One region of the Micromonospora sp. NPDC049004 genome, then DNA from elsewhere that is predicted to be linked to it. Evidence: riboswitches for the same ligand, from Rfam matches in the RefSeq annotation. Region 1 holds a riboswitch; each other region holds the start of a gene.

Region 1 (2,193 bases):
AGGTCGGCTCCGAGCCAACCGAGCGAGGTGATGAGGTGCAGGGTGAGCAGCGCCTTGCGGGTGGCGGGCGGTATTCGCGGCATACCCGAATGCTGCCGGCCCGGCCCGGCCGGGTCGTCCGACCGCCGGCGACGTCCGGGGTACGTCCGCTGACGTACCCGGGGCCGGCGCACCCGCTCGACGGTGCGCCGGCCACCGACAGGGTCAGTACACCGACAGGTGTACGTGGTTGGTGTGGTCGCTGGAGGGGTCGCCGTTCCCCCCGCTGTACGACTTCCACCCGCTGCTGGGCAGCCAGATCTGCCTGTACCAGATCACGTAGAGCACGGCGAGCCGGTCGGAGTTGCGGATGAAGTAGGCGGCCAGGTTGCTGCCGTACGTCTTGTCGCCGCCGGTGGCGTCCCCGCCGAAGCCGCCCTTCTGCGCGGCGAAGTCACAGGCCCGACCCTTCGGGTGTTCGCCCGAGCCGCCCGAGCGGTGACAGGAGACGTACCGGGTGAAGCCGGCGGCCTTCGCCTGGTTGAGGGCGTGCAGGGTGCGGGGGGTGATGCAGCCGCTGGCCGGGGTGGGGTCGTTGATGCTGCACGACTCGGACGGCCAGGAGCCGTCGGAGTTGCGCGGCGCGGGCTGGGCGTTGGCGGTGGAGGTGCCCCGGTTGGAGCTGGTGTCGGCGGCGGTGGTGCGCGGCTTGCTGGTGGCCACCGTCAGGGCCCGTTCGGCCTGCTCCTTGCGCTTGGCCATCACCTCGACCTGCTTGCGCTGCTCGCGGATCTCGCCGTCCAGGGCGGTGCGGGTGCGGTTGGCCTCGTCCCGGGTGGCGTGCAGGTCGCGCAGCACCCGGTCCTCGTTGGCGGCCACCACGTCCAGCGCGGCCGCCCGGTCCATGAAGCCCTCGGGGGTGTTGGTGTTGAGCAGCGCCGAGACGGTGCTGAGCCGGCCGGTGCGGTAGGCCACGCCGGCGATCTCGCCGACCTTGCCGTTGCGCACGGTCATCTCGGCCTCGGTGGTCTTCAGCTTTGCCGCGAGTTGCTGCTGTCGCTGGACGGAGGTGTCCAGGGCGCGCTTCGCGTCCAGGTAGCCCTTGCTGGCGGCCTCCAGTTGGGCCCGCAGCGCGGGGGTGCCGCCCTCCTCGTCGCCGTCGGGTGCCGCGGCGGCCCGCAGGCCGCCGGGGGGAGCGGCGGTGGCGGCGCCCACCGGGAGGGCGACGCCGAGGGTGACCATCATGACGATCAGTGCCGCGAGTCGGGCGGCGGGTGGTCGTGCTGGTGCCACTACGCATGTCCTTCCGTCAGCCGCCGACCGGGTTAGCTGACGGGTTCGGGACGGAAGATCCCTACCGCTGACGCGGATGCACCCCAGGAACATGGTTCCCCGGTTCACCCTCTCGGGTGATTAGGCGGCGGCCGCCACCGGCGCCGGGAGGGCGCCGCCGGGTGGTGGCCGGGGACGAGCCTACCGGTGCAGGTGGGGCGTGTGCAGTCGATGTGACGGAAGGTGTCCGCGCCACCACCCAAAATGACTGCTGAACGGTCATTTCGTCAGGTAAGGGATCACCACTCGATCGAACCGCAGGCGTCCGGGGCGGCGCCGGGCTCGATCTGGAGCGTGGCGTGCTCGATGCGGAAGTCCTCCCGCAGGGCGCTGCGCGCCGCGGTGAGCACCGCGCCGACCTCCCCGCCGGGCGCCATGATCAGGTGTGCGGAGGCCACCTCCATGCCCGAGGTGAGCGTCCAGACGTGCAGGTCGTGCACCTCGACGACGCCGGGCACCGCGGCCAGTCGGTCGTGCACTGCGGTGACCTGGAGGTGTTCCGGGGCGGCCTGCACCAGGATGCGGACGGCGGCGCGGCCCAGCCGCCAGGTGCGCGGCAGGATGAACACGCCGATGGCGACCGCTACCAACGGGTCGGCCCACCACCACTCGGTGACCGCGATGAGCAGCGCCGCGCCGATCACGCCGAGCGAGCCGAGCAGATCGCCGAGCACCTCCAGGTAGGCGCCCTGGAGGTTGATGCTCTCCCGGGCGCCGGCGCGCAGCAGCGCGAACGCGACCACGTTGGCGAGCAGGCCGAGGACGGCCACCGCGAGCATCGGGCCGGTCAGCACCTCGTGGGGGTCGCCGAACCGCCCGATCGCCTCGATCAGCACGTAGACCGCCACGCCGGAGAGCAGGACGGCGTTGGCCAGGGCGGCG
Region 2 (2,193 bases), on a different contig from region 1:
CCCACCTCCCGTTGGTACGCGGCCAGCAGCGCCGCCCCGCCCCGAATGTTTGTCGTCGGGTCGCTGCGCAGCGCCTCGGGGGCGGCCCCGGTCAGCGCGGCGGCGGCGTCGACGGTCTGCAACGTGGCGGTGGACGGCGCGGGATCCGTGGCCGGTGCGGGTGCCATGGCGGCACGAGAGTCGTCGCCGCGCGGATCCTCGGCGCCGGCGTCGTGGTGGCCACGCGCGGGTAGGGCGGCCACGTGGCGGGCATCGGTCAGGTGCATCGGTCCGTAGCCGCCGCTGGTGCTCGGGGTGCCGGCGTTGCTGTCCCAGCGGGACTCCAGGTAGGAGACCCCGAGCAGCACGGCGGTCGGCACGCCGTACTCGGTCGACGCGGCGGCGTACTGCTGCTGACGGTCGGCGGAGGGTGCTGCGGAGGCGGTGCCGGCGCTCAGCGGTACGGCGGCCGTGGCGATGACCACCGCGACCGCGAGCGATGCGCGCCGGCCGGCGGACAGGGTTGGACTTTCCATCGAACCCCCTAGATTTGACTGGTAACTGTGTCGTCACCTTCGCGCCGGTCGGGAGTCCGCGTCAATACCTTTCCATATATCAAACTGCATCGAAAGAAACCTTCACACACGCTCGGTGATCTCTTCCAATCGGTACGGAGTGTCACGGCCGCACGGGTTGCGGATCGGTAACGGCCGTCTCTACTCTGGTCATTTGTCGGCCCGGTAGCAGGTCCGCCCATCCCGGGCGGTAACGGACCGACACCGCCGAGTCGCTTTCGAGCGAGCCGGGGACCCAGGTTCCCCCGGGGTGAATCCGCAGCCAATGCGGTAGGGCGCCAACTTCCCGCCCGAACCCGTCAGCTAACCCGGTAGGCGGTCGGGAAGAAGGAGTACGGAACCCCGGTGGCCCTCCATGCCCCGCGGCCGTCGTCCGAACGGTCGGCCCCGGCCGACCCGACGTCGACAGTGCCGCGTCCACGCTGGTCCCGCTTCACCACCGCCCTCGCCGCACTGGTCGGCGTTGCCGTCGTCCTGACCGGCAGCGCCACGGCGGCCCACGCGGACCCGTCCGTCGCCGAGATCGAGCGCCAGATCGACGCCGACTGGAACAAGCTCGAACCGGTAATCGAACGGCACAACGCCACCCGCGCGGACCTGGCCGCCAAGCGCAAGCAGGCCGACGCGCTCGCCGCCCGCATCGCGCCCCTGGAGCGCCAGGTCGACGCCGCGATGAACAAGGTCAGCGCGCTGGCCGTGCGCGCGTACATGGGCGAGAACCTGTCGACGGTCAACACGATGCTCGGCAGCCGGTCGCCCGGTGAGGTGGTCGGGCAGCTCGAAATGCTCGACCGGTTCGCCCACAACCAGCAGCAGGACGTCCGGCAGGTCGCCGATCTCCGCGACGAGCTGGCCCGGCAGAAGGCGCCGCTCGACGAGATGGTGGCCCAGCTGACCCGGACCGAAGCGCAGCTGGCGGCGAAGAAGAAGCAGATCAACGACGAGATCGACAGGCTGCAGAAGCTGCGCCTCAAGGTGTACGGCAACGGCGGCGGCGGTCCCCTGCGTCCGGCGCCCTGCCCGGCCAGCTACCCCGGCGGCGGCGCGGGCATTGCGGTCAAGTTCGCCTGCGCTCAGATCGGCAAGCCGTACGTGTGGGGCGCCGAGGGTCCGAACTCGTACGACTGCTCCGGGCTGATGCTCGCCGCGTGGGCGAAGGCCGGTGTGTCTCTGCCGCACAACGCCGCCGCGCAGAGCCGGGTGACCAAGAACGTCAGCAGGGCCGATCTGCGCCCCGGTGACCTGGTCTTCTACTACAGCGACATCCACCACGTCGGCATGTACGTCGGCAATGGCTGGGTGGTGCACGCCTCCCAGGCCGGTGTGCCCATCAAGATGAAGAAGGTCGACGACGGGCCGATCCACAGCTACGGCCGTCCCGGCTGACCGACGCCGGACACAGCGAGGGCCCGTCGCGATCTCGTCGCGGCGGGCCCTCGTCGTGCGTCAGCGCGTCGGCCAGGCACGCCAGTTCTGCCAGGAGCGGCTCGGCGTTGGCCCCCGCTGGCCCTGGTAACGCGAGCCGTAGACCACCGAGCCGTACGGGTGCTCGGCCGGCGAGGAGAGCCGGAAGATGCAGAGCTGGCCGATCTTCATGCCCGGCCAGAGGGTGATCGGGAGGTTCGCCACGTTGGACAGC
Region 3 (2,193 bases), on a different contig from region 1:
TCACCGGCTTCGGCAGCGAGGACGCCACCACGCTGTCGATGTTCCAGGCCCACGTGGACCTGCGCGGCCTGCTGCTCGCCGGGATCATCATCGGCTCACTCGGGGTGCTCGACGACGTGACAGTCACCCAGGCCGCCACCGTCACCGAACTGGCGAACGCCAACCCCGGTCTGAGCCGGCTACAGCTCTACCGGGCGGCCACCCGGGTCGGCCGGGCGCACATCGCCTCCACGGTCAACACCATCGTCCTGGCGTACGCGGGCGCCTCACTACCGCTGCTGCTCCTGCTCACCGCCGACACCCGCCCCCTCGGGCAGATCCTGACCAGCGAATTCCTCGCCCAGGAGATCGTCCGCAGCGCGGTCGCCACACTCGGCCTGATCGCCGCCGTACCCCTCACCACCGGGCTGGCCGCCGTGGTGACCGCGGCCGGGGCGACGCCGACGCAGGACACGGACGCCGACGTCCTGACACCGCGCCCCCGTCGGGACCGGACGGAGACACTGGCCGCTCTCAGCTCCCCGCCAGGGGGTCGGCCCGACGGACCCGACCCGGAGCGGAACGCACCCCCATCCACCGCCACCACCGGGTGGCCAGAGCCGAACAGGAGCACTGATACGGCATGGTGACACTCCTCAGCGTGACCGGATCGGGCACTCGCCCTGAGAACCGCGTCACTGGTCACTCAACGCCATGGCGAAATGACACTTTTAGTCGGCATCAGGACGTAGCTCAGGCGGTGGATTCTCGGGTAACCTCGCTGCCGGCCACCGACGAAGGCGCGCAGCGGCGCCTGCGGTGCCACCGCCCAATCGCCAACCGGCGAGCCGGGGACCCAGGTACGTGGGGTGAATCCGCGACAGCGGTAGGGGCCACTTCCGCCCCGAACCCGTCAGCTAACCCGGTCGGCGGTCGACGGAAGGGAACATTGTGACGGCACCCCTACGCCGCTGGTTGACACCCGTGGTGGCCGTGCTCGCTGCGCTGACCGTGTTCGCCGGCCCCCTCCCGGCCCACGCCGCCCCGACGACCCCCACACCGTCCGGGCACGAAGAGGAAGACGAACCCAAGCTCCTCACCGACGTCATCGAGCAGACCAACCGGGACTACGTGGCGGCCAAGTCCAAACTGGACAAGTCCAAGAAGCGGCAGCTTGAGCTGGCGGTGGAGGTCCAGCGGGCCAAGGCCGACCTGGACGCGCTGGCCCCGCAGGTCGCGCAGATCGCCGCCCAGTCGTACCGGACCGGACGGGTCGGCGCGATCGCGATGCTGCTGGAGAGCGACGCCCCGGACTCGTTCGTCCGCCGAGCCGCGGCGCTCGACGAGATGAACATGGTCAACGAGAAGAAGCTCGCCGAGGTCAACGCGGTCAAGTCCCGCGCCGAGCAGGCCAAGCTGGCCCTCGACGCGGAGATCCGCGAGCAGCAGAAGCAGACCGCCCTGATGGCGAAGGACAAGCGCGACGCGGACAAGGCGCTCGCGCTGGTCGGCGGTCAGGGTTTCACCGGCGGTCTGGTCGACGCCGTCTCGCCGGTCGCCCGGATCGGCCCGGGTCGCACCGCCGACGGTGACTGGAAGCCGCAGTCGTGCAGCGAGGACGACCCCACCACCTCCGGTTGCGTCACCCCGCGCACCCTGCACGCGTACAAGGAGGTCAAGCGGGCCGGCTTCAACCGGTTCGTCGGCTGCCACCGCAACGGTGGCCCGTACGAGCACCCGAAGGGCCGCGCCTGTGACTGGTCGTTGCAGAAGAGCGGCTTCAGCCCGTGGCACAACAACGACACCCGCATGTACGGCAACAACGTCGCCGCGTTCCTCATCCGCAACGCCGACCGCCTCGGCATCTACTACGTGATCTGGAACCGGCAGATCTGGTTCCCGGCGACCGGCTGGAAGTCGTACAGCGGGCCGTCGAACCACACCGACCACGTCCACATGTCGATGCTCTGATCCACCCGACGAAGTCCGAGGGCCGTCCCGCATCAGGCGGGACGGCCCTCGTCGGGTCAGGCGCGGCGAAAGCCGCCGGGCGGCAGTTGTCGGGTCAGGCGGCGGCGGAGGCTGCCGGGTCGTCCGAGGTCGCCGCATCGGCCGGTACGGGGGTCACCGGGCGCACCACGCCGGCGGCGAGCCGGTACGACATGCCCACCACCGCACACCGCCCCTGCGCCACCTCGCCGGCCAGCACGGGCG
Region 4 (2,193 bases), on a different contig from region 1:
CGTACGACACGGCCGCGATCGGGGGGAGTTGGAACCAGCGGATCGAGGCGGTCCGCGTCTGCTGAGCCGCGGACCGAACCGGGCAGGGGGGTGCACGACGGCGCCGGCCGGAATCCCACGGGGGACTCCGACCGGCGCCGTCAGGCGGCTCAGCCCGGGTAGTAGCAGACGTTCGGGATGACCGCCCCGCCGTTGACCCCGAAGATCGCGAAGCCCATGTACGCCCGGGTCTGCGGGCCGTACTCGCCGTCCTCGGCGATGTTCGCGTACACGATGTCCTGGTTGATGCGGTGCTGGGCGTACCGGACGGCCTCGCGGGTCTTCGAGCCGTAGTTGCCGTCGAGGGAGAGCGACTGCGAGTAGCAGTTGTTCAGCGCCTCCTGAAGCACCAGCACGGCCGAGTTCGAGTGGCCGTAGGTGAGATAGCACTGCTTGTTCCCGGTCTGCCAACCGATGGTCGGCACGTGCATGTCCGCGCCGCCCGGATAGCCGCCGACCCGGTAGAAGGTCAGGCTGGTGCAGGGGCTGGACGCCTGTGCGGCGGTCGGTGCGAGCAGGGTCAGGCCGGCGCTGGCCAGGACGGTCACGAGGGTGGCGGCGGCGCTGCGGCGGCCGATGCGGCTCCGGTGGATCGACATGCTCTCCTCCTGGGAAGGTGACCGGGATCGACCCGGTGTGCCTTCGAGCATCGCGGCCGCCGATCTACGGTTTCCTGCCCGAACGTCAATTCGCAAGGAGCGCGCACGAGGAGGGCGGCGCCACCCGCCCACCGGTGTGGGCCGCGCCCTCGGTCCCAGCCGGGGCGGTCTACTCCGCTCTCGGTCACGACACCCGGTCCTCCGCTTCGCCCGGACACGTCGAACTGCTCCGTCGCATCACCTCCGGGCTGCGTACGGACGGTGACATCCGGGCCTGATCGGAATCGGTCCATCATGGTCGGTGCACAGCCGCGCGTCGTCCGCAACCGCTGGCAGAGGCGCCCCGCGTGCACCGGTGAACAAGTTCACAAGCGTTGGGCGAGGGTCACCGACCGTGCCTACCGTCGGTCGAGTCCACCACCGTGGACACCACGACCGGCAACGCCAAATCCTGCCCCCGGTCGTCGGATACCGGAACCCCGGGCAGGAGCGGGGGACCCACGTTCCTCGGTGCATGTCACCTCGGGGTGAAGCCGCCACCGCGCGGCCGGGCTCCTCGGCCCGAACCCGACAGCTCACCTCGCCGGCGTGGAGGAACCACACATGACGTCTGTCTACACGCCCCGTCATCGACGGGTCACCACCCGCCGCGTCGCCGTCGGCACCCTGGCCGTCGGCGCGGTCACCGGCGCCGTCGCCCTCTTCGGGCCCGCGGCCCCGGCCCAGGCCGGTGTCAACTGGGACGCGATCGCCCAGTGCGAGTCCGGCGGCAACTGGAAGATCAACACCGGTAACGGCTACTACGGCGGCCTGCAGTTCTCCCAGGGCACCTGGGCCGGCTACGGCGGCAAGAAGTACGCCGCCCGCGCCGACCTGGCCAGCCGCGGCGAGCAGATCGCCATCGCCGAGAAGGTGCTCGACGGGCAGGGCATCGGCGCGTGGCCGACCTGTGGCCGCAAGGGTGGCTCGTCGGGCTCCGCCGCGAAGTCCTCGAAGTCCACCGCCGGGAAGGACCGGTCCACCGCGCCGAAGGACCGGTCGTCGCGCGGCGACCAGCCGGCGACCCGCAACCACGAGCGCACCGCCCCCGCGGCCGGCGGCGACACGTACGTCGTCAAGCCGGGGGACACCCTGTCGGAGATCGCCGACAGCCACCACCAGGCGGGCGGCTGGGAGGCCCTGTACGAGCGCAACCGGCAGCTGATCGGCGCCGACGCCGGCCTGATCTTCCCGGGTCAGCGGCTCGCCCTCTGACGTACGACACACGAACGCTCGGCCGGGTCACCGGCCGAGCGTTCGGTCGTTCGTCGGGCGCTGATCGCCTCTGAGCACCGTGTGTCGTCGCGGCTACGCCGCGGGGGCGGAGGCCCTCGACTCCCGGCGCGACGCCACCGCGTTGGCGCTGCGGTCCCACCGGCCGGCGGGTGCCGCGGCCTCGCCGGGCCAGCCCGTGCCGGCGTCGTCGCCGCCGATGGTCATCTCGACCGCGCCGGGGGTCCTGCGGGCCAGCCGGAGCGACTGCTCGGCACCCGCGCGGGCCGAGCACGGCCAGGAC

Evidence for each region. A riboswitch is a leader RNA that binds a small molecule or an ion and turns the genes downstream of it on or off. The one in region 1 is predicted to bind cyclic di-AMP.
Region 2: linked by a shared signal. The riboswitch ahead of AB0B97_RS07980 (NlpC/P60 family protein) and the one ahead of AB0B97_RS23660 (hypothetical protein) in region 1 are both predicted to bind cyclic di-AMP.
Region 3: linked by a shared signal. The riboswitch ahead of AB0B97_RS05670 (hypothetical protein) and the one ahead of AB0B97_RS23660 (hypothetical protein) in region 1 are both predicted to bind cyclic di-AMP.
Region 4: linked by a shared signal. The riboswitch ahead of AB0B97_RS02095 (transglycosylase family protein) and the one ahead of AB0B97_RS23660 (hypothetical protein) in region 1 are both predicted to bind cyclic di-AMP.

Annotation. Positions count from the first base shown of each region.
Region 1 is NZ_JBEZFG010000008.1:120,136-122,328, forward strand. Features, by position in the region: gene AB0B97_RS23655 (hypothetical protein) at 1-83, opposite strand, end outside; gene AB0B97_RS23660 (hypothetical protein) at 205-1,224, opposite strand; cyclic di-AMP (ydaO/yuaA leader) riboswitch at 1,278-1,409, opposite strand; gene AB0B97_RS23665 (cation diffusion facilitator family transporter) at 1,551-2,193, opposite strand, start outside.
Region 2 is NZ_JBEZFG010000002.1:677,695-679,887, reverse strand. Features, by position in the region: gene AB0B97_RS07985 (peptidoglycan recognition family protein) at 1-515, opposite strand, end outside; cyclic di-AMP (ydaO/yuaA leader) riboswitch at 750-886, shown strand; gene AB0B97_RS07980 (NlpC/P60 family protein) at 900-1,940, shown strand; gene dcd (dCTP deaminase) at 2,001-2,193, opposite strand, start outside.
Region 3 is NZ_JBEZFG010000002.1:197,795-199,987, forward strand. Features, by position in the region: gene AB0B97_RS05665 (YibE/F family protein) at 1-629, shown strand, start outside; cyclic di-AMP (ydaO/yuaA leader) riboswitch at 796-926, shown strand; gene AB0B97_RS05670 (hypothetical protein) at 931-1,950, shown strand; gene AB0B97_RS05675 (carbonic anhydrase) at 2,045-2,193, opposite strand, start outside.
Region 4 is NZ_JBEZFG010000001.1:497,910-500,102, forward strand. Features, by position in the region: gene AB0B97_RS02085 (peptidase inhibitor family I36 protein) at 1-65, shown strand, start outside; gene AB0B97_RS02090 (peptidoglycan-binding domain-containing protein) at 150-638, opposite strand; cyclic di-AMP (ydaO/yuaA leader) riboswitch at 1,098-1,242, shown strand; gene AB0B97_RS02095 (transglycosylase family protein) at 1,242-1,892, shown strand; gene AB0B97_RS02100 (hypothetical protein) at 1,986-2,193, opposite strand, start outside.